2 regions of the Streptomyces sp. NPDC048417 genome follow, and region 2 is predicted to be linked to the other one. Evidence: riboswitches for the same ligand, from Rfam matches in the RefSeq annotation. Region 2 holds a riboswitch; the other holds the start of a gene.
The links. A riboswitch is a leader RNA that binds a small molecule or an ion and turns the genes downstream of it on or off. The one in region 2 is predicted to bind glycine.

Region 1: linked by a shared signal. The riboswitch ahead of gcvP (aminomethyl-transferring glycine dehydrogenase) and the one ahead of gcvT (glycine cleavage system aminomethyltransferase GcvT) in region 2 are both predicted to bind glycine.

What each region holds. Positions count from the first base shown of each region.
Region 1 is NZ_JBEZKI010000054.1:6,558-18,416, reverse strand. It holds partial or broken gene AB0D59_RS48585 (2Fe-2S iron-sulfur cluster-binding protein) at 1-795, shown strand, start outside; gene AB0D59_RS48580 (molybdopterin-dependent oxidoreductase) at 710-1,198, opposite strand; gene modA (molybdate ABC transporter substrate-binding protein) at 1,406-2,233, shown strand; gene AB0D59_RS48570 (ABC transporter permease) at 2,230-3,078, shown strand; gene AB0D59_RS48565 (ABC transporter ATP-binding protein) at 3,075-4,145, shown strand; gene gcvP (aminomethyl-transferring glycine dehydrogenase) at 4,239-7,124, opposite strand; glycine riboswitch at 7,299-7,393, opposite strand; gene AB0D59_RS48555 (PRC-barrel domain-containing protein) at 7,508-7,888, shown strand; gene AB0D59_RS48550 (DNA polymerase IV) at 8,061-9,419, opposite strand; gene AB0D59_RS48545 (MerR family transcriptional regulator) at 9,521-10,165, opposite strand; gene AB0D59_RS48540 (bifunctional nuclease family protein) at 10,436-10,909, opposite strand; gene AB0D59_RS48535 (MerR family transcriptional regulator) at 11,001-11,738, opposite strand; gene AB0D59_RS48530 (FHA domain-containing protein) at 11,779-11,859, opposite strand, start outside.
Region 2 is NZ_JBEZKI010000028.1:98,134-109,992, forward strand. It holds gene AB0D59_RS36960 (ABC transporter ATP-binding protein) at 1-155, opposite strand, end outside; gene AB0D59_RS36965 (ABC transporter permease) at 152-1,153, opposite strand; gene AB0D59_RS36970 (ABC transporter substrate-binding protein) at 1,279-3,048, opposite strand; gene AB0D59_RS36975 (ABC transporter permease) at 3,141-4,136, opposite strand; gene AB0D59_RS36980 (hypothetical protein) at 4,752-5,054, shown strand; gene AB0D59_RS36985 (enhanced serine sensitivity protein SseB C-terminal domain-containing protein) at 5,126-5,923, opposite strand; gene AB0D59_RS36990 (enhanced serine sensitivity protein SseB) at 6,099-6,890, opposite strand; gene AB0D59_RS36995 (AAA family ATPase) at 6,994-7,722, opposite strand; glycine riboswitch at 7,878-7,975, shown strand; gene gcvT (glycine cleavage system aminomethyltransferase GcvT) at 8,133-9,260, shown strand; gene gcvH (glycine cleavage system protein GcvH) at 9,400-9,777, shown strand; gene glyA (serine hydroxymethyltransferase) at 9,816-11,078, shown strand; gene AB0D59_RS37015 (L-serine ammonia-lyase) at 11,135-11,859, shown strand, end outside.

The DNA of each region.
Region 1 (11,859 bases), on a different contig from region 2:
ATCGGCCAGCGGGTCGCGGCGGTCGTGGCGGACAGCGAGGCCGCGGCGGAGGAGGGCTGCCGCCGCATCGAGGTGACGTACGACGTCCTGCCCGCCGTCCTCGACCCGGAGGAGGCGATGCGGCCGGTGCTCCCGTGGTCCATGACAAGGACGGGCCGGCCTCCCGTATCTCCCGTCCGCGGGCGAACGTCGTCGGCGAGGCGCACGGTGAGATCGGGGACGTCGAGGCCGGGTTCGCCGCGGCCGACGTCGTCTACGAGGACACCTTCCGCACCCAGCGGGTCCAGCACGCCAGCCTGGAGACGCACGGCGCCGTCGCCTGGATCGACGAGGACGGCCGGCTCACCGTCCGCACCAGCTCGCAGACGCCGTTCCTCACCCGCCGCGCTGCGCAGCGTGCACGCGGCCGACGCCGGCAAGGTGATGAACCCGATGCAGTGCAGGGGCCAGGTGGAGGGCGGGATCGCCCAGGCGCTCGGCGCCACGCTCTTCGAGAACGTACGGCTGGACGCGCGCGGCGCGGTCGAGACGGCGGCCTTCCGCCGCTACCGGCTCCCGCAGTACGCGGACGTCCCGCGGACCGAGGTGCACTTCATGGAGACCGCGGACGCCATCGGCCCGCTCGACGCCAAGTCGATGAGCGAGAGCCCGTTCAACCCGGTCGCCCCGGCGCCGGCCAACGCGCTGCGGGACGCGACCGGCGTGCGGTTCACGGAGTTGCCGCTGACGCGCGACCGGGTGTGGCGGGCACTGGACGCCGGCCGCCGTATGCCCCGTCCACCCGTATCGCCGTGATGCCGCTGATGTGCCGGGCCCCGCAGCGGTCCTGCGGCAGGACCAGTTGCGGGCCCGCCAGGTCCAGCGGGGTGTCGTCGATGGCGACGGCGAGCAGGACGGGGGCGTGGGCGAAATCCGGATCGATCTCCGCCCAGGAGAGCAGCGCGTGGTGTCCGTCGGCGCCGGTGACCGCGATGAGGAAGCGCAGGCGGTCCTTGCGCCGGGCGGGGTCGAAACCGGGGCCCGCGTCGCTGAGGACGTCGTACAGCAGGGGTCCGGTGAAGCAGTGGCGCCGCACGCCGCTGGTGGCGCAGTCGAAGCTGACCCGCACCCGGTGCTGGGGCCAGCGCAGGAGGTCGGACACGGTGAACCGGGCCGGCCGTGCCAGGTCCCCGGTGAGATCGAGTTCGGCGAGCGTCATGTGCGGCCACCTCCTGGATGACGGTACCCGCGGCGCACCTCCGTACAAACGCACATGCCAGGTTCAAGCGATAAGTATGCAGCTCATGCGATGTGACAGAAGACTTACGCCTGGCAAGTGCGGCAGTATCATCGCCTGGCGGCCGATATACAGGTCGCACCAGGGCGCGACAGCTTTTTCATCTGGATTCAGAGGAGTTCACTCGTGATGACCCGTTCCGCGCGCCGGACCCGGCGGACGCTTCAGGTGGCCGGTGCCTCGGTCGCGGCCCTGCTGGCCCTGAGCGCCTGCTCCTCCTCGGACGACGACTCGTCCGCGACGACGAAGTCGGACACCTCGTCGTCGGCGTCACCCAAGCTGTCGGGCTCGATCACCGTGTTCGCGGCGGCCTCCCTCAAGGAGAGCTTCACGACGCTGAAGGCGGACTTCGAGAAGGCCCACCCGGGGACGAAGGTCGACTTCAGCTTCGGCGGCAGTGACACCCTCGCCGCGCAGATCACCAGCGGCGCCCCCGCCGACGTCTTCGCCGCCGCCAGCCCCAAGACGATGGCGATCGTGACGGACAAGAAGGACACCGCCACCACGCCGGCCACCTTCGTCCGCAACCAGCTGGAGATCGCCACCCTGCCGGGCAACCCCGACAAGGTCGCCTCGCTCGATGACCTCACCAAGTCCTCGCTGAAGGTGGTCCTCTGCGACAAGACGGTGCCGTGCGGCGCCGCCGCGCAGAAGGCCCTGGACGCCAGCAAGCTCAAGCTGACCCCGGTCTCCTACGAGGAGGACGTGAAGTCCGCCCTCAACAAGGTGGTCCTCAAGGAGGCCGACGCCGCGGTCGTCTACAAGACCGATGTGAAGGCCGCGGGTGACAAGGTGGAGGGCGTGGAGTTCCCCGAGTCCGCCGACGCCATCAACGACTACCCGATCGCCCTGCTGAAGAACGCCCCGAACCCGACGCTGGCCAAGGCGTTCATCGCGCTGGTGCAGTCCGCCGAGGGCCAGCAGGTCCTGAACCAGGCCGGGTTCCTCAAGCCGTGACGAAAGTCGACGAGCAGGGCGCCGGGACCGTCGCCGTCACGGGCGGCCCACGGCGCCGGCGCGTCCGGTCCACCGTGCCGCTACCGCTCCTCCTCCCCGGAGCGGTAGCCCTGGCCTTCCTCCTCCTGCCCCTGGTCGCCCTGCTCCTGCGCGCCCCCTGGGGCAGCCTCCCGTCGCTGCTGACCAGCACGGAGGTGTGGCAGGCCCTCCAGCTCTCGCTGCTCAGCGCGACCGCGGCGACTGCCGTGAGCGTGGTCCTCGGCGTCCCGCTGGCCTGGCTGCTGGCCCGCACGGACTTCCCCGGCCGAGGCCTGGTACGAGCGCTGGTGACACTCCCCCTGGTCCTCCCCCCGGTGGTCGGCGGTGTGGCCCTGCTCCTCGCCCTGGGCCGCAACGGCGTCGTCGGGCAGTGGCTGGACTCCTGGTTCGGGATCACGCTCCCGTTCACGACGACCGCGGTGGTGATCGCCGAGTCCTTCGTGGCCATGCCCTTCCTGGTGATCAGCGTCGAGGGCACGCTGCGCGCCGCCGACCCGCGCTACGAGGAGGCGGCGACGACCCTGGGCGCGTCCCGCTTCACGGCGTTCCGCAGGGTCACGCTCCCCCTCATCGCCCCGGGCATCGCGGCCGGCTCGGTACTGGCCTGGGCCCGCGCACTCGGCGAGTTCGGCGCGACGATCACGTTCGCCGGCAACTTCCCGGGCCGCACCCAGACCATGCCGCTCGCGGTCTACCTGGCCCTCCAGAACGACCCCGACGCGGCGATCGCCCTCAGCCTGGTCCTGCTGACCGTCTCGATCGCGGTACTGGCGGGCCTGCGGGACCGCTGGATGACAGCCTCATGACCCATCCGAGCCCCGCAGCGTCCGACGGCCTGGACGCCCGCCTCGTCGTCACCCGCCCCACCTTCCACATCGACATCACCCTCACCGCCGCCCCCGGCGAGGTCGTCGCCCTCCTCGGCCCCAACGGCGCCGGCAAGACCACCGCCCTCCGGGCCCTGGCCGGCCTCACCCCCCTCACCGCCGGCCATCTCCGCCTGGACGGCACGGAGTTGGACCGCACGCCCCCCGAATCCCGCCCGGTGGGCGTCGTCTTCCAGGACTACCTCCTCTTCCCCCACCTCACGGCCCTCGACAACGTCGCCTTCGGCCCCCGCTGCCACGGCGCGACAAAGGCCGAGGCCCGCGCCCAGGCGGCCGCCTGGCTGGACCGCATGGGCCTCGCGGAGCACACCGGCGCCAAACCCCGCCGGCTCTCCGGCGGCCAGGCCCAGCGCGTCGCACTGGCCCGCGCCCTGGCCACCCACCCCCGCCTGCTGCTCCTGGACGAGCCCCTCGCCGCCCTCGACGCCCGCACCCGACTGGACGTGCGTTCCCGACTCCGCCGTCACCTGGCCGAGTTCGAGGCCATGGCCGTACTGGTCACCCACGACCCGCTGGACGCCATGGTGCTGGCCGACCGTCTGATCGTCATCGAGCAGGGCGCGATCGTCCAGCAGGGCACTCCCACCGACATCGCCCGTCACCCGCGCACCGACTACATCGCCCACCTGGTCGGCCTGAACCTCTACCGCGGCCGGGCCGAGGCCGAGGGCCACCTGGTCAGGCTGGACACCGGGGCCGCCATCGCCACCGCGGACGACCTCGCCGGTGACGTGTTCGTCGCGTTCCCGCCGAGCGCCGTCACTCTCTTCCGGGACCGCCCCACCGGTGCCAGCGCCCGCAACCTGTGGCGCTGCGAGGTCGCCGGCCTGGAGATCCACGGCGACCGGATCCGCGCCGACCTGACCGGCGAACTCCCCCTCGCCGCCGACCTCACCACGGTCGCCGCCGCCGAACTGGACCTGCACCCGGGCACCCCGGTCTGGGCGACGGTGAAGGCGACAGGGACCCACGCGTATCCGGCGTAGAGCCCGCGTAGAACCTGCGTAGAACCCGGGTGGAACCGCACGCGAGAGGCCCCGCCGAAGCGGGGCCTCTGTTGTTCGTATCCGTACCGCGGATCAGTCCTCGTACACGTCCAGCGGCGGGCACGAGCACACCAGGTTCCGGTCTCCGAAGGCCTGGTCGATCCGGCGCACCGGCGGCCAGTACTTGTCGGCGGCGGACACCCCGGCCGGGAAGACGGCCTCCGCACGCGAGTACGCGTGCTCCCACTCCCCACCGAGCGCGGCGGCCGTGTGCGGAGCGCCCCGCAGCGGGTTGTCGTCGGCGGGCCACTCCCCCGCCCCGACCTTGTCGATCTCCGCGCGAATGGCGATCATCGCCTCGCAGAACCGGTCCAGCTCACCGAGGTCCTCGGACTCGGTCGGCTCGATCATCAGCGTGCCGGCCACCGGGAAGGACATCGTCGGCGCGTGGAACCCGTAGTCGATGAGCCGCTTGGCGACGTCGTCGACGCTCACGCCGGTCGCCTTGGTCAGGGGCCGCAGATCGATGATGCACTCGTGCGCGACCAGCCCGCCGGGACCGGTGTAGAGCACGGGGTAGTGCGGCTCCAGCCGCTTGGCGATGTAGTTGGCGCTGAGCACGGCCACCTGCGTGGCGCGCTTCAGCCCCTCGCCGCCCATCAGCCGGACGTACGCCCACGAGATCGGCAGGATCCCGGCGGAGCCCCACGGAGCGGCCGAGATCGGCCCGACGCCGGTCGCCGGTCCGGCGGCCGGCTGGAGCGGGTGGTTGGGCAGGTACGGCGCCAGGTGGGCCCGTACGGCCACCGGACCGACACCCGGACCGCCGCCGCCGTGCGGGATGCAGAACGTCTTGTGCAGGTTCAGGTGCGAGACGTCGCCGCCGAAGTGCCCGGGCTTGGCCACCCCGACCAGGGCGTTGAGGTTCGCCCCGTCGACGTACACCTGGCCGCCGGCCTCGTGCACCTGACCGCAGATGTCCGCGACGTGCTCCTCGAACACGCCGTGCGTGGACGGGTAGGTGATCATCAGCACGGCGAGCTGGTCGCGATGCTGCTCGATCTTCGCCCGCAGGTCCTCGACGTCGACCTCGCCGTCCTCGGCGGTCTTCACGACGACGACCTTCATCCCGGCCATGACGGCGCTGGCGGCGTTGGTGCCGTGCGCGGAGGAGGGGATCAGGCACACGGTGCGCTGCTCGTCGCCGTTGGCACGGTGGTAGGCGCGTACGGCGAGCAGCCCGGCCAGTTCGCCCTGCGACCCGGCGTTGGGCTGGAGCGACACCTTGTCGTAGCCCGTGACCTCGGCGAGCCGCTCCTCCAGCTCACGGATGAGCGTCAGATAGCCCTGCGCCTGCTCGGCGGGCGCGAAGGGGTGCAGCTGACCGAACTCGGGCCAGGTGACCGGCTCCATCTCGGTGGTCGCGTTGAGCTTCATGGTGCAGGAGCCCAGCGGGATCATGCCCCGGTCCAGCGCGTAGTCCCGGTCGGCGAGCCGACGCAGGTAGCGCAGCATCGCGGTCTCGGAGCGGTGCTGGTGGAAGACGGGGTGGGCCAGGTAGCCGTCGCCGCGCAGCAGCGCCTCGGGCAGCGTGTCCTCGGCGACCGCGTCCAGCGCCTCGACGTCGCCCTCGACCCCGAAGGCCGCCCACACGGCACCCAGCTGGGCCCGCACGGTGGTCTCGTCGCAGGCCATGGAGACGTGGTCGGCGTCCACGAGCCGCAGGTTGACACCGCTCTGCCGGGCGGTGGCGACGATCTCGGCGGCCTTGCCGGGCACGCGCGCGGTGAGGGTGTCGAAGTAGGCGCCGTGCACGAGCTCGACCCCGCCGGCCCTGAGCCCCGCGGCCAGGATCGTGGCGTAGCGGTGGGTCCGCCGAGCGATGGCCTTCAGCCCCTCGGGCCCGTGGTAGACAGCGTACATGCCGGCCATCACGGCGAGCAGCACCTGCGCGGTGCAGATGTTGCTGGTGGCCTTCTCACGGCGGATGTGCTGTTCACGGGTCTGCAGCGCGAGCCGGTACGCCTTGTGCCCGTCGGCGTCCACGGACACGCCCACGAGCCGGCCGGGCAGGCTGCGCGCGAACTTCTCCCGCACCGCCATGTAGCCCGCGTGCGGCCCGCCGAAGCCCATCGGCACACCGAACCGCTGGGTCGTACCGACGGCGATGTCGGCACCCAGCTCGCCCGGCGAGGTCAGCAGGGTCAGCGCGAGCAGGTCGGCGGCGACGGTGACCAGCGCGCCCAGCTCGTGGGCCTGCTCGACGAGCGGCTTGATGTCGCGTACGGCACCGGAGGCGCCGGGGTACTGGACGAGCACGCCGTTGATCTCACGGGCGGCGAGGTCCGCGGGGATCCCGTCGCTCAGGTCCGCGACGACGACCTCGACCCCGGTCGGTTCGGCCCGCGTCCGGATCACGGCGACGGTCTGCGGGAACGCGTCCGCGTCGATGACGAAGACGCCCTTCTTGTTCTTGCCCATGCGCAGCGACAGGGCCACGGCCTCGGCGGCGGCCGTGCCCTCGTCCAGCAGCGAGGCGCCGGAGGTGGGCAGTCCGGTGAGCTCGGCGACCATGGTCTGGAAGTTCAGCAGCGCTTCCAGCCGCCCCTGGGAGATCTCCGGCTGGTACGGCGTGTACGCCGTGTACCAGGCGGGGTTCTCCATCACGTTGCGCAGGATGACGGGCGGCGTGAAGGTGCCGTAGTAGCCCAGCCCGATCATCGAGTCGAGCACCTGGTTCCGGTCGGCCAGCGACCGCAGCTCGGCCAGCACCTCGGCCTCGGTGCGCGCGCCCGGCAGTTCCAGGGTGTCGGCGTTCTTGATGACGTCCGGCACGGCGGCGGCGGTCAGCTCGTCGAGCGAGCCGTACCCGACCTGGGCGAGCATCTTGGCCCGGGACTCGTGGTCGGGCCCGATATGGCGCTGCTCGAAGGGGATTCCCTGTTCGAGCTCGGAGAGCGGAACACGCTGGGCGGTCATTGCGGAGGCCTCCTGGTCTGACGCGACCTTCGAGGGGTACCCCGGCACGGGCACCCCGACGGCCTCCCCCTCTGTCATCTCAACCTGAGAGCTTCGCCGGACGCCCAGGGGATCCGGCTTGCACCGTCGGTGAGAGCGAACGTCGTCGACGCCCGCCCTGCTTTCCAGAGTGACCTCGTCCGTGCGGTACGTGAGCCTGAGAGATTCCGGGGAGGATTTGCTCCTTCGGCGCCTCCGGTCTGTCCGGAGGACTCTCCCGCACGGGGTCAGCAGCCGCTTGCCAGCCTACCAGCGAGGGCGACGCACGGGCCTTCGAGTGGCCGCCTCCTTCAATGTGCTCTTTTGTAGTGCTTACGGATGAGTTGCGACCAAGTGGAGGGCCCGTGCAGACCGACATCGATCCGCGCAACCTGATCGGCCGCAAGGCGTTCGACCGCAACGGCACCAAGATCGGCACGATCGACGAGGTCTACCTCGACGACGCGACCGGCGTGCCGGAGTGGGCGGCCATACGCACCGGCCTGTTCTCCCGGGACGCCTTCGTGCCCCTGGACCCCAGCGAACTGGTCGAGGGCACCCTCCAGGTCCCCTTCGACCGCGCCCTGATCAAGGACGCTCCCGACTTCGGAGTGGGCCGCCACCTGTCCCCGGAGCAGGAACTCCAGCTCTACCACCACTACGGCCTGGACACGACCGCCCCACCCCGCGACCACCCGGACCACGACTTCGGCAAGCTGGCGGGAACGGAGGACGCGGGCGCCTGACGGCCGACGGTGCGCGTTCTCCAGCCGCAGGCAGTCGGGCCTCCCCCAGAGCCCGCAAAACCTGGGGGGACCCCCAGGCGGCACGGGTGGGCGCTGGGGGTACCCCCTTGTGGGCGAGGCACCCGGCAGGCGGCGGTAAGTGATTCCACCCCCGGCCCAGCCCTGCTCCGGGTCATGCACCCACCCCGTCCACCGGAACCCCCGGCACCAGCGGCAGCGGCTCCACCGGCTCCAGCTCAGGGTCATCGACCCGAAACGTCCGCACCCGCCCCGGCTCCACCGCCCACGGAGTCTCGAACCGCACCGTCACCCGCCCCAGGCCACTGCCCTGCACCCATCCGTGCCCGTACTCGGCATGCCGAACGTCGTGCCCCGCGGGCCATCTCCGCTCCACGACCGCCTCCTGCACGGCGACCGGCTCGGCAGCGTCCTCCTCCGCCAGGATCTCCGCCGCCTCCCCTGCCGCCTGCGCGAACAGATCCTCCTGGGTGTAGTCGGCCAGCCCCGACACGCCCACGCCCAGCAACCGCACGCCCCCCGTCGTGTCCACCGAGTCCAGCAACCGCGCGGCCGCCTCCCGCACCACCGCCGGGTCGTCGGTCGGCCCTCTGAGCGTCTCCGACCGGGTGAGCGTCGAGAAGTCGTACCGCCGAACCTTCAGCACGATGGTCCGCCCCGACAGCCCGGCCCCCCGAAGCCTGCGCACACACCGGTCGGCCAGCCGCTGCACCTCCATCCCCACTCGCATCCGGTCATGGATGTCCACGTCGTACGTGTCCTCGACGGAGACCGACTTGGCCTCCCGCTCGGCGACCACGGGCCGTTCGTCGTGCGCCAGCGCCATCGCGTACAGCGCGTGCCCGTGGGCCTTGCCCAGCAGCCTCACCAACTCGTCCTCCCCCGCCTCGGCGATCTCGTCGACCGTGGTGATCCCGGCCCGCCGCAGATGGTCCCCCGTCGCCGGCCCCACGCCCGGCAGGGTCCGCACCGACATCGGCCCGAGCATCGCGCGCTCCGTGCCCGGCTCGATCAGCACCAGTCCGTCCGGCTTGGCCAGCTCGGAGGCGATCTTCGCGAGCATCTTGGAGGCGGCGAGCCCGACCGACCCGGCAAGCCCCGTGGCGACCCGTATGTCCGCGCGGAGCTTCTCCCCCACCAGCCGCGCCGACCCCGCGTCCCAGGCCACCTCGCCCGCCTCCAGGTCCACGAACGCCTCGTCCAGGCTCAGCGGCTCCACCAGCGGCGACAGCTCGTGCAGCAGCGCCATCACCTGCTCGCTGATCGACCGGTACAGCCCGAAGCGCGGCACCAGGTACGCGGCGTTCGGCGCCAACCTGCGTGCCTGTGCCATCGGCATCGCGGAGTGCACCCCGAACACCCGGGCCTCGTAGGACGCGGTGGCCACCACACCGCGCGGTCCGAGCCCGCCCACGACCACGGCCTTCCCGCGCAGACTCGGCTTGGATGCCTGCTCCACCGAGGCGTAGAAGGCATCCATGTCGAGATGCAGGATCGTGGGCGCGTTTCTCACATCTCCGATGCTGCACCACGCCACTGACAATGCCCCGGCACGCAACCGTGCCGGGGCATCACACAGGGCTCAAGAAATTCGAGGAGGGTCGGGCCAGGACCTCAGACCGCCCGGTTGCGGCGCCGGGCCAGCTCGTCGGCGGGGTTGGGCCGGACCAGGGTCTCGCCGGTGTCGACCCGCTCGCCGTGCAGCTGGGAGAGCGCGCTCTCCACGTCCCGCCAGACCACGCCGACCGCGATCCCGAAGATGCCCTGGCCGCCCTGGAGCAGGGCGTGGACCTCGTCGGGCGAGGTGCACTCGTAGACCGTGGCGCCGTCGCTCATCAGGGTCATGCGCTCCAGATCACGGAAACCGCGCTCCCTGAGGTGCTGGACGGCGGTGCGGATGTTCTGGAGGGACACCCCGGTGTCCAGGAACCGTTTGACGATCTTCAGGACGACGACGTCCCGGAAGCTGTACAGGCGCTGGGTGCCCGACCCGTAGGCGGGCCGCACGCTGGGCTCGACCAAGCCGGTGCGGGCCCAGTAGTCGAGTTGCCGGTAGGTGATGCCGGCCGCCGCACAGGCCGTGGGCCCCCGGTAGCCGATCTCCTCGGTCATCATGGACGCCGCCCCTCCGCCGCTCGGCACTGCCGTCGGCCGCTGCGGAGCGTGACCGGCAGTGCTGCCGTGAGGCCGGTACGGACCGCTCGCCCCGAGATCGCGTCCCGGGGCACCCCCAGCCGTACCGTCGCCGCTGCTTCTCACGCCGACCTCCGTCCTTGACCTGCCTTCTCGACGGTAGGCAGTCACCAGGGGTGCGTCAACGATCGCCACACTCGGCACGCCGAGTGATAATCACCCTAGGAGTGGTTTCCCGTGCCCCACCGCGGGGAAAGGCTAGCCGAATGCTCTGGCGGGAAGGCGTAGGACGCTCTCAATGGCCGCTGGCAATTGCCCATGAGTTTCGAGCCTGACCAGCCGTGAACCGGCCCGTCACCGGCCTCTGGTGGGTGGGTGACGGGCCGCTCGGGTCCCTCACTGGCTGCTGGTGCCGAAGTCCTCGGGCGAGATCTGGTCGAGGAACTCGCGGAACTTCTCCACCTCGTCCTCCTGCTCGTCCGGGATCGCGATGCCCGCGTCGTCCAGCACCGTGTCGCTCCCGTAGATCGGCGTTCCGGTGCGCAGCGCCAGCGCTATGGCGTCGGACGGACGGGCGCTCACCTCGACACCGCTGGCGAAGACCAGCTCCGCGTAGAAGACGCCCTCACGCAGGTCCGTGATGCGAACTTCGGTGAGCTCCTGACCGACGGCCTCCAGCACGTCCTTGAACAGGTCGTGGGTCAGCGGTCGCGCCGGAGCCATGCCCTGCTGGGCGAACGCGATCGCCGTCGCCTCCCCCGGCCCGATCCAGATGGGGAGGTAACGGTCGCCTCCCACTTCGCGCAGGAGCACGATCGGTTGGTTGGAGGGCATTTCCACCCGGACACCTACGACATCGAGCTCGTTCACACAGCAACCCTAGGCCGTGCCCGGGACGTTTGGGTAGTCGGGCCCTGAACGCGCGCCCGATCCGGCCTCCGCCCGGGTCCTGTCACGATGGTCACGGCAGCCGCACCCCGAGCGCAGTCTGCACCAGTGCGGCATGCAGCCTCACCGTGAGCGCCGCCAGCTCCTTCGTACGGGCCTCGGCATGAGCCCTGGTCTGCGGATTGCGGTGCCGCTTGAGCGGGGCCACCACCTGGTCCACCAGGCCCGCCTCACGGTCGGCGGCGGCCTTCATCACCCGCAGATGGCGCGGCTCGATCCCGAACCGGCCCAGCTCGGTCACGAGCGCGGCCACGGTGACCGCCTCGGCGTCGTACACGCCGTCCTCCAGGGGAGCGAGCAGCCCGTACGACTCCCACTCCGCCAGGCAGTTCTCGTCGATCTCGGCGGCCGCGAGCAGCTCGTCCCGGCCGATCCGCGCCACCGTGGGGGCCTCGGCGACCATCGGCACCGCCTCGCCGTCCCGCTGCCGTCCCAGTACGGGCAGCTGGACGGCCTCACCGCGCGCCATGGCGTCCAGGTACTCCCGGATGACCTTCAGCGGCAGATAGTGGTCCCGCTGCATCCTCAGGACGTGTCCGAGACGCTCCACATCCCCGGCACTGAACTTGCGGTACCCGGACGGGGTCCGGCGCGGCTCGATCAGCCCCTCCGACTCCAGGAAGCGGATCTTGGAGATGGTGACTTCGGGGAACTCGTCGCGCAGCACGTTCAGCACCGTGCCGATGCTCATCAGCCCGGTTTCCGTGGCGGCGGTGCCGTGACCGGTACCGCCGCTCGGTGTGTGCAGCATGGACCTTCTTCCCTGGAGTCCCCGGACGCTGTCCGGAGGGTCAGATGCCCTGCCGGCTCGCGTAGAAGACCAGCCGGTACTTGCCGATCTGGACCTCGTCACCGTTCGACAGAGCGACCTG
Region 2 (11,859 bases):
TCCAACGTGAAGCTGAGCCCGTCGACGGACTTGACCAGGCCGTCGTCGGTCGGGAAGTGCACCTTCAGGTCGCGCACTTCCAGGAAGGACGTCGGGGCGGGCGAGGTGAGCGTGGGCTCGCCCACAGCCGCTCCGCTCTGGTGCAGTTCGGTCATCCCAGCCTCACTCGCGGGTCGATGGCAGCGTACAAGAGGTCCACGGCGAGGTTGGCGACGGCGATCGCGAGGGCCGCGAACAGGGTCACCCCGAGAATGACCGGCAGATCATGACTGCTGATCGCCTGGACCGCGGCGAGGCCGAGGCCAGGAAGGTTGAACGTGGACTCCGTCAGCACGGCACCGCCGAGCAGCGCACCGATGTCCAAGCCGAAGACGGTGAGGATCGGGGTCATCGCGGAGCGCAGGGCGTGTCTGGTGATGACCACCCGCTCCCCGAGTCCCTTGGCCCGGGCGGTGCGGATGTAGTCCTCTCCGAGCACCTCGAGCATGGTGGCCCGGGTCAGGCGTGCGTACATCGCGGCGTTGAGCAGGGCGAGCACGATCCATGGTAGAAGCAGCGTCTCGAACCACACCCCGATGGAGTCGCCCGTGTTCAGGTCGTCCTTGAGGTGGATCCAGCCAAGGCTGTGCACGAACAGGCCCATGGCCACCATGCCGGTGAAGAAGACCGGCAGGGAGACACCCGCGAGCGCGCCGACCATCGCGGCACGGTCCCAGAACGAGCCCCGCTTGAGCGCGGAGACGATACCGGCGGCGACACCTGCCACCAGCCACAGGACACACGCGCCGGCGGCGAGCGCGCCGGTGACGGGCATCGCCTCCTTCAAGGTGTCCCACACCGGCTTCTCGGTGACGAAGGAGTAGCCGAAGCAGGGCGCGGGGCAGTGCGTGACGTCGTTTCCGTTGGCGTAGTCACGTCCGAGCGGGATGCCCTTGATGAAGTCCCAGAACTGCACGAGCACCGGCTGGTCGAGACCGAGCTTGGTGCGAATGCCCTCGATCTGTTCGGCCCCGGTGGCCTTGCCCGCGAACAGGACGGCGACGTCCTGGCCCGCCCATTTCGGAAGGACGTAGAAGACGGTGAAGGTCGCGAGCAGAACGACCAGCACCATGACGATTATGGCGAACAGACGCCGGATGAGATAAGCAAGCACTGTGTGCGGCCCGGCGGTGGCCGGGCCTCCTCGTGGGAGGTCCCGGCCACCGCCAGGGCCATCACCTGCCCTTCGGACTGGCGGGTTTCGGCGGCAAGGGTGCGATCACTTCGGGTGTGCGTCGACTACTTGACGACGCCCAGCGAGACGTAGTCGTAGCGGCCGTTGTAGGCAGCGGACGAGTAGATGTTCGTCAGACGCGGACCGCGCCAGGAGATGTTCTTCTCGTAGATGAACGGCATCCAGTCGGCGTTGTCGAGGAGCTGCTTGTTCATCTGCTCGTAGTACGCCTTGGACTTGGCCGGGTCGGTCGACGCGATCGCCTCATCGAACAGCTTGTCGATCTGCGGGTCCTTGATCTGCGACTCGTTGTAGTTGCCGTTGTCGAAGATGAACCGGCTGTCGAACAGCGGCTGGCCGTAGCCCTGGCCGGTGGCGAAGTCGGGACCCCAACCGCTCATCGTCATGCCGTAGCCGCGCGACTTCACGACCTTCGGCGAGCCGGTGATGCTGGAGGACTGGGCACCGTCGATCGAGTCGACCTCGATCTTGATGCCGACCTTGGCGAGCTGCTCCTGCAGGGCCTCGGCCGTGTCCACCTCGGACGGGTTGTTGGTCCGCGCTGTGATCTTGGTGGAGAAGCCACTCGGCTTGCCACACTGCTTCAGCTCGTCCTTGGCCTTGGCGTCGTCCGGCTTGCCCTTGCGGGCCAGGATCCCGTAGGGGTCGTAGTCGGAGTAGCCCGGGATGGACGTCGGGAAGACCGAGTTGGCGATGGCACCGCCCGCCTGGGCGCCGCCACGGGTCTGCTGCAGGCCCGCGAAGTCGGTCGCGTAGAAGACGGCCTTGCGGCAGTGGACGTTGTCCAGGGGCTTCGCGCTGTGGACCAGGGCCACGTACCGGACGAAGGAGGTCTGGATGTTGTCGACGTCCGCCCGGTGGTCCTCGACCGCGGTGATACGGCCCGACTGGGTCATGCCGGTGCCGTTGACGTCGAGGTCGTAGTCACCTTCCATCAGCTTCTTGTCGTTCTCCTCCAGGTTGGCGGAGATCGTCACGGTGATCTTGTCCGGCAGCGCCGGACGGATCGGGTCCGAGGCCTTGTTCCAGGCGGTGTTGCGGACCAGCGTCAGGCTCTTGCCGGCGTCGTAGGACTGAACCTTGTACGGGCCCGAGGAGAACGGGTGCTGGGTGTACTTGGCACCCGTGTCCTTGCTCGCCTTGACCGGTGCGCCGGTGGGCATGGCGAGGAACTGCTCGAAGTCGGCGTTCGGCTTGGGCAGTTTGAAGACGATGGTCTGGTCGTCGGGGGTCGCGATGGCCTTCAGACCCAGCTTGTCCTTGGTCTTGTCCTTGTACGGACCCTTGTACTCGCCCTTGGGGTCGAGGGTCTGCTTGAGGTACGCCGGGCCTCCGGTGATCACGTCGGTGGCCCAGATACGCTCGATGCCGTACTTGACGTCCTCGGAGGTCAGCTTGGAGCCGTCCTCCCAGGTGAGTCCGGAGCGCAGCTTGTAGGTGTAGGTCTTGCCGTCGGTGGAGACCTGCGCGGGGCCGGTGGCCAGGTCGCCGACCAGCTTGTTGGAGGCGTCACCCGGCTTGGTGTCGTAGGTGACCAGGGTGCGGCTGAAGTACCGCATGAAGTCCCAGGTCATGCCGTAGTAGGTGCGCTGCGGGTCAAGGGAGTCGAAGTCCTGCTTGCCTATGAACTTCAGCGTCCCGCCCTTCTTGGTGGACGCGTTGACGACCTTGTTCAGGGCAGCGTTGAAGCCGGCGCCCTTGTCCTTGCTGTCGCTGTCGTCCCCGCCGCCGCCGCATGCGGTGGTACCCACCAGCGCTGCCACCACGAGAGACGCTCCGGCGACAAATCGCCGCCTCGGGAAACCTGTGGACATTTTCTCGTAACCTCCGAGATCCGCGTTCCCGGGCCTGTGCCGGAGAACCATGAAGAGAGCCACCTGACAGTAAGGCAGGGGCAAGAGGTGCGTCAGCGTGTTCCCTTGGGGTCCAGCGCATCACGCAAGCCGTCCCCGAAAAGGTTGAAAGCAAGGACGGTGACGAAGATCGTGACACCGGGGAAGACCATGAACATCGGGTCGTGCTCGTAGGTCTGCAGCGCGTCACGGAGCATGCCGCCCCATGACGCGGTCGGCGGCCGGACACCCGCCCCGAGGAAGCTGAGGGCCGCCTCGGTGAGGATATTGGTGGGAATCATGAGGGTCGCGTACACCAGGATCGGTGCGACGAGGTTGGGCAGCAGTTCCCTGAACAGAATGTGCCGACGTCCTCCGCCCAGGCTTCGCGCCGCTTCGATGTACTCGCGCTCCCTGAGGCTGAGCGTCTGACCGCGGACGATGCGGCCGACATAGGGCCACCCGAAGAAGCCGATGACCAGGACGAGGACAGCGATGCGCACTCCCGAGCCGGTCAGACCCAGCAGGTCGTCGGGCAGGACCGAGACCAGGGAGATGATGAACAGCAACTGCGGAAAGGAGAGCAGGGCGTCCATGACGCGGCTGATCAGCGAGTCGACCCAGCCTCCGAAGTAGCCCGCCACGACACCGAACAGCGTGCCGAGGACCACCGCGACCACCGCGGCGAGAAATGCCACGAGGAGCGAAATACGGGCACCGTAGATGATACGGCTGAAAACGTCCCGCCCCTTGTTGGGCTCGACTCCGAAGAGGTAGTCACCGCTCACACCGCCCCAAGCACCCTGGGGAAGGTTGGTGAAGGGGTCCAGCTTCTCCTGGTGGAATTCGTTCGGAGGGTGGCCGAGCAGCGAGACGATCAACGGAGCGAAGACCGCGACCAGTACCAGGAAGACCACGAAGACGCCCCCTGCGAGCGCCACCTTGTCCTGCTTCAGACGGCGCCAGGCGATCTGCTTGAGGGTCCGGCCCTCGATCTTCGTGCCGCCTCCCGTCTCCGGCGACACAGTGGGGGCCGCTTCCGCGGTCGTGTCGTGCAATGGCGCCGTCATCTGGCAGGGACCCCTCTCAACCGGCGGTAGCCGGCGCGCGTTTGCCGCTGGTAGCGGCCTCGAACGATCAGTCACACAGAGGGCGAACCCCTAGCGAAGGGAGTCTTAAACGCCCAAGCGATCAGTCGCCAGCCTTGACGGCGAATGGATGCGCAACCGTGATGCAAGCAGCGGTTTCCCGTTATGCGGACGCGGAATCGCGCGGGGCGAACACAAGGCCCGCCGACCCGGACCGGAGATGTGATTCACCTCACGCCGTGGAAACAACATGAAAGCATTCGCGGCCATTGCGCGGCAATTCACTGCCTGATCAATCGGGACAATCGACTCATCGGGCACAGGGCCCATCAGACGCAAAGGACGACATTTGAGGATTCCTTGAGCCTTCGTCAGCCGCGCCCGGCAACTCCGCTGGCGGATCCCGGACCCGGACGCCAGCGTCCCCACTGCCAACAGACAGAGCGCCCAACTCGCCCTCACCCATGGGCAGTTGGTCGTGTGCAGGGAGTCATGACGACAGGCGGGTAGCTCACCGCGCCGGCGCCGCCCTCGCGACGCCGGCGGGCTCACTGACCATCGTCGCGGTGTCGGCGGGTACGGCCTCGGCCGGCGCCGTTGTGGAGTTGCCCCGGCGAGGCCGAGGCGGAGATCGGCAAGTGGATCGCCGAGGCCGAGATCAAGGCCGGCGTGCAGCTCACGAAGAAGTGGTCCCACAAAGAGGAGTGGGAGTACGTGCTCTACATCGAGAAGGGCAGGACCCAGCGCATTCGGATGTGGCACCTGGCCAAGTCCCGGACCATCACGAAGTACATCTGGGACGTCGCCAAGTGCTCCAAGACCGAGGTGAAGTGGAAACACGCCATGGTCACCCCGATGAAGGGCGACTCCCACAACGAGTGGCTGCGCGAGAACGCGTGACACGCGACGCGTAGGAACGGGACCCCGCAGCGGTGCGGGGTCCCGTTTCGTCTGTGCGGACGGCAGGCGGCTCAGTAGCCCCTGCGGGCAGGCGGGTACCCGTATCCCGCCGCGTGCGCCGGTGGCGACGCCTCATGCGCCTCACGGTCGTAGAAGGGACGGGCACTCGCTCTCATCCACATCACGATCGGGTCGTACTCATCGGTTATGGCGACCGTGGATACCGGCAACCCGTCCGGCACCGCCCCGATCGACTGCTGCATCATCGCCCGCACCGAGTCCACCGCCGGCGGCGACGTGTCGTAGACGTCGAGGCCGATCGCAAGATACGGCGCCCCCAGCGCCGGCTGCACCCAGGCACGCCGCAGGGAGCGGACCGCGGCGGTACGGTGGGCGTTCTGCGACAGCAGCGCGTAGAACTGCGGGATCTCGATGGCCGGTTCCGACAGGCGCAGCGGCCCGGCGGGCTGCCGGTCCAGTCCCGTCGCGATGCGGCGCAGGTCCAGCCAGGGGATGCCGACACCGCCGCCCGGGGCGTGCGGGTTGAGCCACAGACCGTAGTGGTCGGGATAGAGCGTGCGGGCCACGTCGAGACCGTCGACCACCTCGTACGAACGGTTCCAGCCGCTCGCCGAGAGTTCCTGGGCCGAGGTCACGCAGGGGGCGTAGCCGTGGCCGTCGACCTCCATGTTCCCGTACTGGGCGTCGGGGGAGCCGGCCTGGCCGTGCCAGAGCAGCATCCAGATCTGGCCGGAGGAGGGCGTGGCGAGGGCGCGGAGGAGTGCCTCGTAGGCGTCGTAGCGCCCGGGGGTTACCTGGCGCAGCATGTGCTCGACCTGTCCGGTCGCCGCGGTGCCGCTGGCGCTCACGTGTTACCGCCCCTTCATGTGTTACCCCGCGTTTGGAGACAGCTTATGCGCCCAAGGGGTGGGAGCCGATTGTCCGGACGCGAGTGCGGGTTCGTCGTGGAACTTCCCGCCCACGCGGCGGAGCCGCAGATCGGCACGGTCCCGCCTCCCTCGGTCGGGTACCCCAACGGCGTTTCTAGTGACCGTACTGATAGAAGGGGCGGACGTTCTCCCGCATCCAGTGGCCCACCGGGTCGTCCGCCACATCGAGCAGGACCAGGTTCACCGGCCACTTCACCGGGACCCGGCCGAGGGCCTTGCCCAGCGCCTCCAGGGGCAGCGCCCTGATGTCCCCCTCCCAGTGGGAGAGTTCGACGCCCACGAACATCACGGGGTCCGCCGTCTCGACCGCGGCCAGGCAGCGGCGGGCCGTGGCGACCACGCCGGTCCCGGCGAACTCGGCGGAGGCGGCGGCCAGGAAGTCCATCGGGTCGTCCTGCCAGTCCGGTTCGAAGAGCCGGACCCGGCCGCCCGAGGCGGGGCCGTCCAGTTCGCTGCGGCCGGTCCGGCACAGCTCGGCGACCGCCTCCGGCGGCAGCGGGACGCCCACCACTCCCCCGGGGTTCACGGCGATGCCGACCTGCGGGGGCAGACCGCGGGCGAACTCGACGGCCGGGGCGATCGTGTACGACAGATGGGAGCCGACCACCTGGCGGAACTGCTCCTCGGAGCTGAAGACCGGGACGTACACCCGGCCCTCGATCTCCGTGGTGGGCAGGTCCAGCGGGCCGCTGTGCGGGCCGCCGCCCTCCGGTAGCGGGATCCACAGGAAACTGCGGGCCAGTACCTCGATGAGCCGGCCCGCCGCCGCGGGGACGCCGAGGGAGGCCGACAGCACCTCCTCCAGTTCGTTGCCGGGCCAACCGCCGTGCGGGTGGGGGTGCGCCTGTGCCGGGAAGTCCGCGGGAATGTCCGCCGGGAAGTCCATCTGCCTACCGCCTGCTGGAAACCACTGCTGCTGAGGCTGAAAAGGCTAGCGGGTGGCTGTGACAATGCCTCACCCCGTGAGCCGCCCCGCTTTCCGGAAAGCCTCACCCGGCGGGCTCCTCCGCCTCCTGGAAGGCGATCCGGCACAGCACGTCCGCCGCGTCCCGGTCAAGCAGCACCGCGGAGCCGACGCCCTGGGGCAGCCCGCCCTGCTCCACCGCGCGCACCAGGCGGCCGGCGGCGTGACGGTGCCGCAGGAACGCGTACCGGGAGACGCCCCGGCCGCGCTCACGCTGGCCGTCCCGTGCCGTGCCCGGCGTGACGTCCAGGAGCAGCAGGTGCAGGGTGCCGCCGCGGCGGCGGGCCTCGCGGGCCAGCCAGTCGCGCACCCAGGCCTGGGTACCGCAGTCGTGCACCACCACGCCCTCGCCGGTGCGCAGCGCGCGGCGCAGTCCGGCGTAGTGCGCGAGGCGCACCAGCGGGCGGTAGAGGGCGTACGGCAGGAAGCGGGCCAGACGGGCGTCCCAGCGGTCGCGGGTGTCCTGGGAGTCGATCCGTCTGCCCTGGACGGTGCGGTGCATCAGGGTGGACTTGCCGCTTCCGGGCAGCCCGGTGACCACGACCAGGTCACGGGGGCCGAAGAGCAGACCGTGCGGGCTGTGGCCGGCCCGGTCGCGCAGATCGCGGACGACCGGCGCCATGGGGGTCCCCCCGCGCGAGCGCAGCCGAGCGTGGGGGAGCCCCCCGCACCGCTCGCGGGCCGGGGCCGTCGGCTGCTCGGGCAGGGCGATGCCCGTCGTCGCCGCGTATGCCGTGGTCCTTGTCACCGTGATCGTCCTCCCTGGGGTTCAGGAAAGGTTCTCCCCACTTAACGTAAAGAGAAGGTAATGCACGGTGTCTCGCGGTTCCGTCCGGCTCCGGCCACAGGCCTGTTACAAAGCTCCGCCCGGCATGCAATGATGTGGCCGCCAACTGCATACCGGCCGTTTGAATCCGCGCGGGAGAGTCCCCAGCAGCCTTCGCTGGGGCGCCGAAGGAGCAAGTCCCTCCCTTGAATCTCTCAGGCCCCGTTACCGCGCGGGCGAGGCACATCTGAAAAGCGGGCCGCTGTGTCGGTGGCCCCACCCAAGGTGCAAGCCGTGACCACCGGTGTGGTCAGGGCGAACCTCTCAGGTTCCGATGACAGATGGGGAGGACAGACCTCGCCTGTCATGCCCTGGGATCTTTGGGAGACGACCGACCGATGAGCAGTTCCGATTCCGCTGGACTCCGCCGTACCGCGCTCGATGCCCTGCATCGCTCGCTCGGCGCCACCATGACCGACTTCGCCGGCTGGGACATGCCCCTGCGCTACGGCTCCGAGCGCGACGAGCACGTCGCCGTGCGGACCAGGGCCGGGCTCTTCGACCTCTCTCACATGGGCGAGATCGCCGTGACCGGCCCCCAGGCCGCCGCCCTGCTGAACCACGCCCTGGTCGGCAACATCGCCTCCGTCGGCGTCGGGCGCGCCCGCTACACCATGATCTGCCGGGCCGACGGCGGCATCCTCGACGACCTGATCGTCTACCGGCTGGCCGAGACCGAGTACCTGGTGGTGGCCAACGCCTCCAACGCCCAGGTGGTCCTCGACGCGCTGACGGAGCGCGCCGCCGGGTTCGACGCCGAGGTGCGGGACGACCGGGACGCGTACGCGCTGATCGCCGTCCAGGGACCGGAGTCGCCCGGGATCCTGAAGTCGCTGACCGGCGCCGACCTGGACGGCCTGAAGTACTACGCCGGGCTGCCCGGCACCGTCGCCGGGGTCCCGGCGCTGATCGCGCGCACCGGCTACACCGGCGAGGACGGCTTCGAGCTGTTCGTGAAGCCCGAGCACGCGGTGGAGCTGTGGCAGGCGCTGACCGAGGCGGGTTCCCCGGTGGGCCTGGTGCCCTGCGGGCTGTCCTGCCGGGACACCCTGCGCCTGGAGGCGGGCATGCCGCTGTACGGGCACGAGCTGACCACCTCGCTGACCCCCTTCGACGCCGGGCTCGGCCGGGTGGTGAAGTTCGAGAAGGACGGCGACTTCGTAGGGCGCGAGGCGCTTCGGGAGGCCGCCGACCGAGCCGCCGCCGAGCCGCCGCGGGTGCTCGTCGGCCTGGTCGCCGAGGGCCGCCGGGTGCCGCGCGCCGGGTACCCGGTGGTCGCCGGCGGCGAGGTGATCGGCGAGGTCACCTCCGGTGCCCCCTCCCCCACACTGGGCAGGCCGATCGCGATGGCTTACGTCGACGCGGCGCACTCGGCGCCGGGCACGGCGGGCGTGGGCGTGGACATCCGGGGCAGCCACGAACCGTACGAGGTCGTGGCACTGCCGTTCTACAAGCGGCAGAAGTAGACCCACAGCGCCAGAAGCAGATCCACAGGGAGACACTGAGCGCGGCAGCGCGTGACCCTGCGCACATTTCCGCTGCTCACGCACGTTTCCAGCAGTCCTCTTTCACCAGCACTCCCCCGCGTACAGGAGAATTCAGGCCATGAGCAACCCCCAGCAGCTGCGTTACAGCAAGGAGCACGAGTGGCTGTCGGCCGCCGCGGACGGCGTGGCGACGGTCGGCATCACGGAGCACGCGGCCAACGCGCTCGGTGACGTCGTCTTCGTCCAGCTCCCGGCCGTCGGCGACACCGTGACCGCGGGCGAGTCCTGCGGCGAGCTGGAGTCGACCAAGTCGGTCTCCGACCTGTACTCGCCGGTCACCGGTGAGATCACCGAGATCAACGAGGACGTCGTGGACGACCCGTCCCTGGTGAACTCGGCCCCCTTCGAGGGCGGCTGGCTGTTCAAGGTGCGTTTCGCGGACGAGCCGGCCGACCTGCTCTCCGCCGACGAGTACACCGCCTTCACCGCCGGCTGAGGGCCGCACAGACACCGGTTGAGGAGTCGTAGAAACAGATGTCCGTTCTGAACACGCCCCTGCACGAGCTCGACCCGGAGGTCGCGGCCGCGGTCGACGCCGAGCTGGAGCGCCAGCAGTCCACCCTGGAGATGATCGCCTCGGAGAACTTCGCTCCGGTCGCGGTCATGGAGGCGCAGGGCTCGGTACTCACCAACAAGTACGCCGAGGGCTACCCGGGCCGCCGCTACTACGGCGGCTGCGAGCACGTCGACGTCACCGAGCAGATCGCCATCGACCGGGTGAAGGAGCTGTTCGGCGCCGAGTACGCCAACGTGCAGCCGCACTCCGGTGCCTCCGCCAACCAGGCGGCCCTGTTCGCGCTGGCCCAGCCCGGCGACACCATCCTGGGCCTCGACCTCGCCCACGGCGGCCACCTGACCCACGGCATGCGGCTGAACTTCTCCGGCAAGCAGTTCGACGTGGTGGCCTACCACGTGGACGACTCCGGTCTCGTCGACATGGCCGAGGTGGAGCGGCTCGCCAAGGAGCACCGGCCGAAGGTGATCATCGCCGGCTGGTCGGCGTACCCGCGTGAGCTGGACTTCGCCGAGTTCCGGCGGATCGCCGACGAGGTCGAGGCGTACCTGTGGGTCGACATGGCCCACTTCGCCGGCCTGGTGGCCGCCGGTCTGCACGCGAACCCGGTGCCGTACGCCGACGTGGTCACCTCCACCACCCACAAGACGCTGGGCGGTCCCCGCGGCGGCATCATCCTGGCCCGCCAGGCCTTCGCGAAGAAGCTGAACTCCTCCGTCTTCCCGGGCTTCCAGGGCGGTCCCCTGGAGCACGTGATCGCGGCGAAGGCGGTCTCCTTCAAGGTCGCCGCCTCGGAGGACTTCAAGGAGCGCCAGCGTCGTACGGTGGAGGGTGCGCGCATCCTCGCCGAGCGGCTCACCGCGCCCGACGCCCGCGAGGCCGGTGTGAACGTCCTGTCCGGAGGTACGGACGTCCACCTGATCCTCGTCGACCTGCGCGAGTCCGAGCTGGACGGGCAGCAGGCCGAGGACCGTCTCCACGAGGTCGGTATCACGGTCAACCGCAACGCCGTCCCGAACGACCCGCGGCCGCCGATGGTCACCTCGGGTCTGCGGATCGGCACCCCGGCGCTGGCCACGCGCGGCTTCACGGCCGAGGACTTCACCGAGGTCGCGGACGTGATCGCCGAGACGCTGAAGCCGTCCTACGACGCGGCGGCGCTGAAGGCCCGGGTCCAGGCCCTGACCGGCAAGCACCCGCTGTACCCCGGTCTGAACAAGTAGTTCCCCGGCGGGGGCACCCGATGGCGTGTGCCCCCGCCCTTTTCGGAGGAGTTCCCGTGGCCATCTCGGTCTTCGACCTGTTCTCGATCGGCATCGGCCCGTCGAGCTCCCACACCGTCGGCCCGATGCGCGCGGCCCGCATGTTCGCACGCCGTCTGCGCAACGAAGGGCTGCTGGACTCCGTCGCGTCGATACGCACCGAGCTGTACGGGTCGCTCGGTGCGACCGGCCACGGCCACGGCACCCCGAAGGCCGTGCTGCTCGGTCTGGAGGGCGCCTCGCCGCGCACGGTCGACGTGGAGGGCGCGGACGCCCGGGTCGAGACGATCAAGGCCACGGGACGCCTTTCGCTGCTCGGCGAGCACGAGATCGCGTTCACCTACGACGCGGACCTGAAACTGCACCGCCGCAAGACGCTCCCGTACCACGCGAACGGCATGACCCTCTGGGCGTACGACGCGTCCGGGGCGGAGCTGCTGGCCAAGACGTACTACTCGGTCGGCGGCGGGTTCGTCGTCGACGAGGAGGCGGTCGGCGCGGACCGCATCAAGCTCGACGACACGGTCCTGAAGTACCCCTTCCGCACGGGCGACGAGCTGCTGCGCCTGACGAAGGAGACGGGTCTGTCGATCTCCGCGCTGATGCTGGAGAACGAGCGGGCCTGGCGCACCGAGGACGAGATCCGCGAGGGCCTGCTGGACATCTGGCGGGTGATGCAGGCGTGCGTCGCGCGCGGGATGTCGCGCGAGGGCATCCTGCCGGGCGGCCTGCGGGTCCGCCG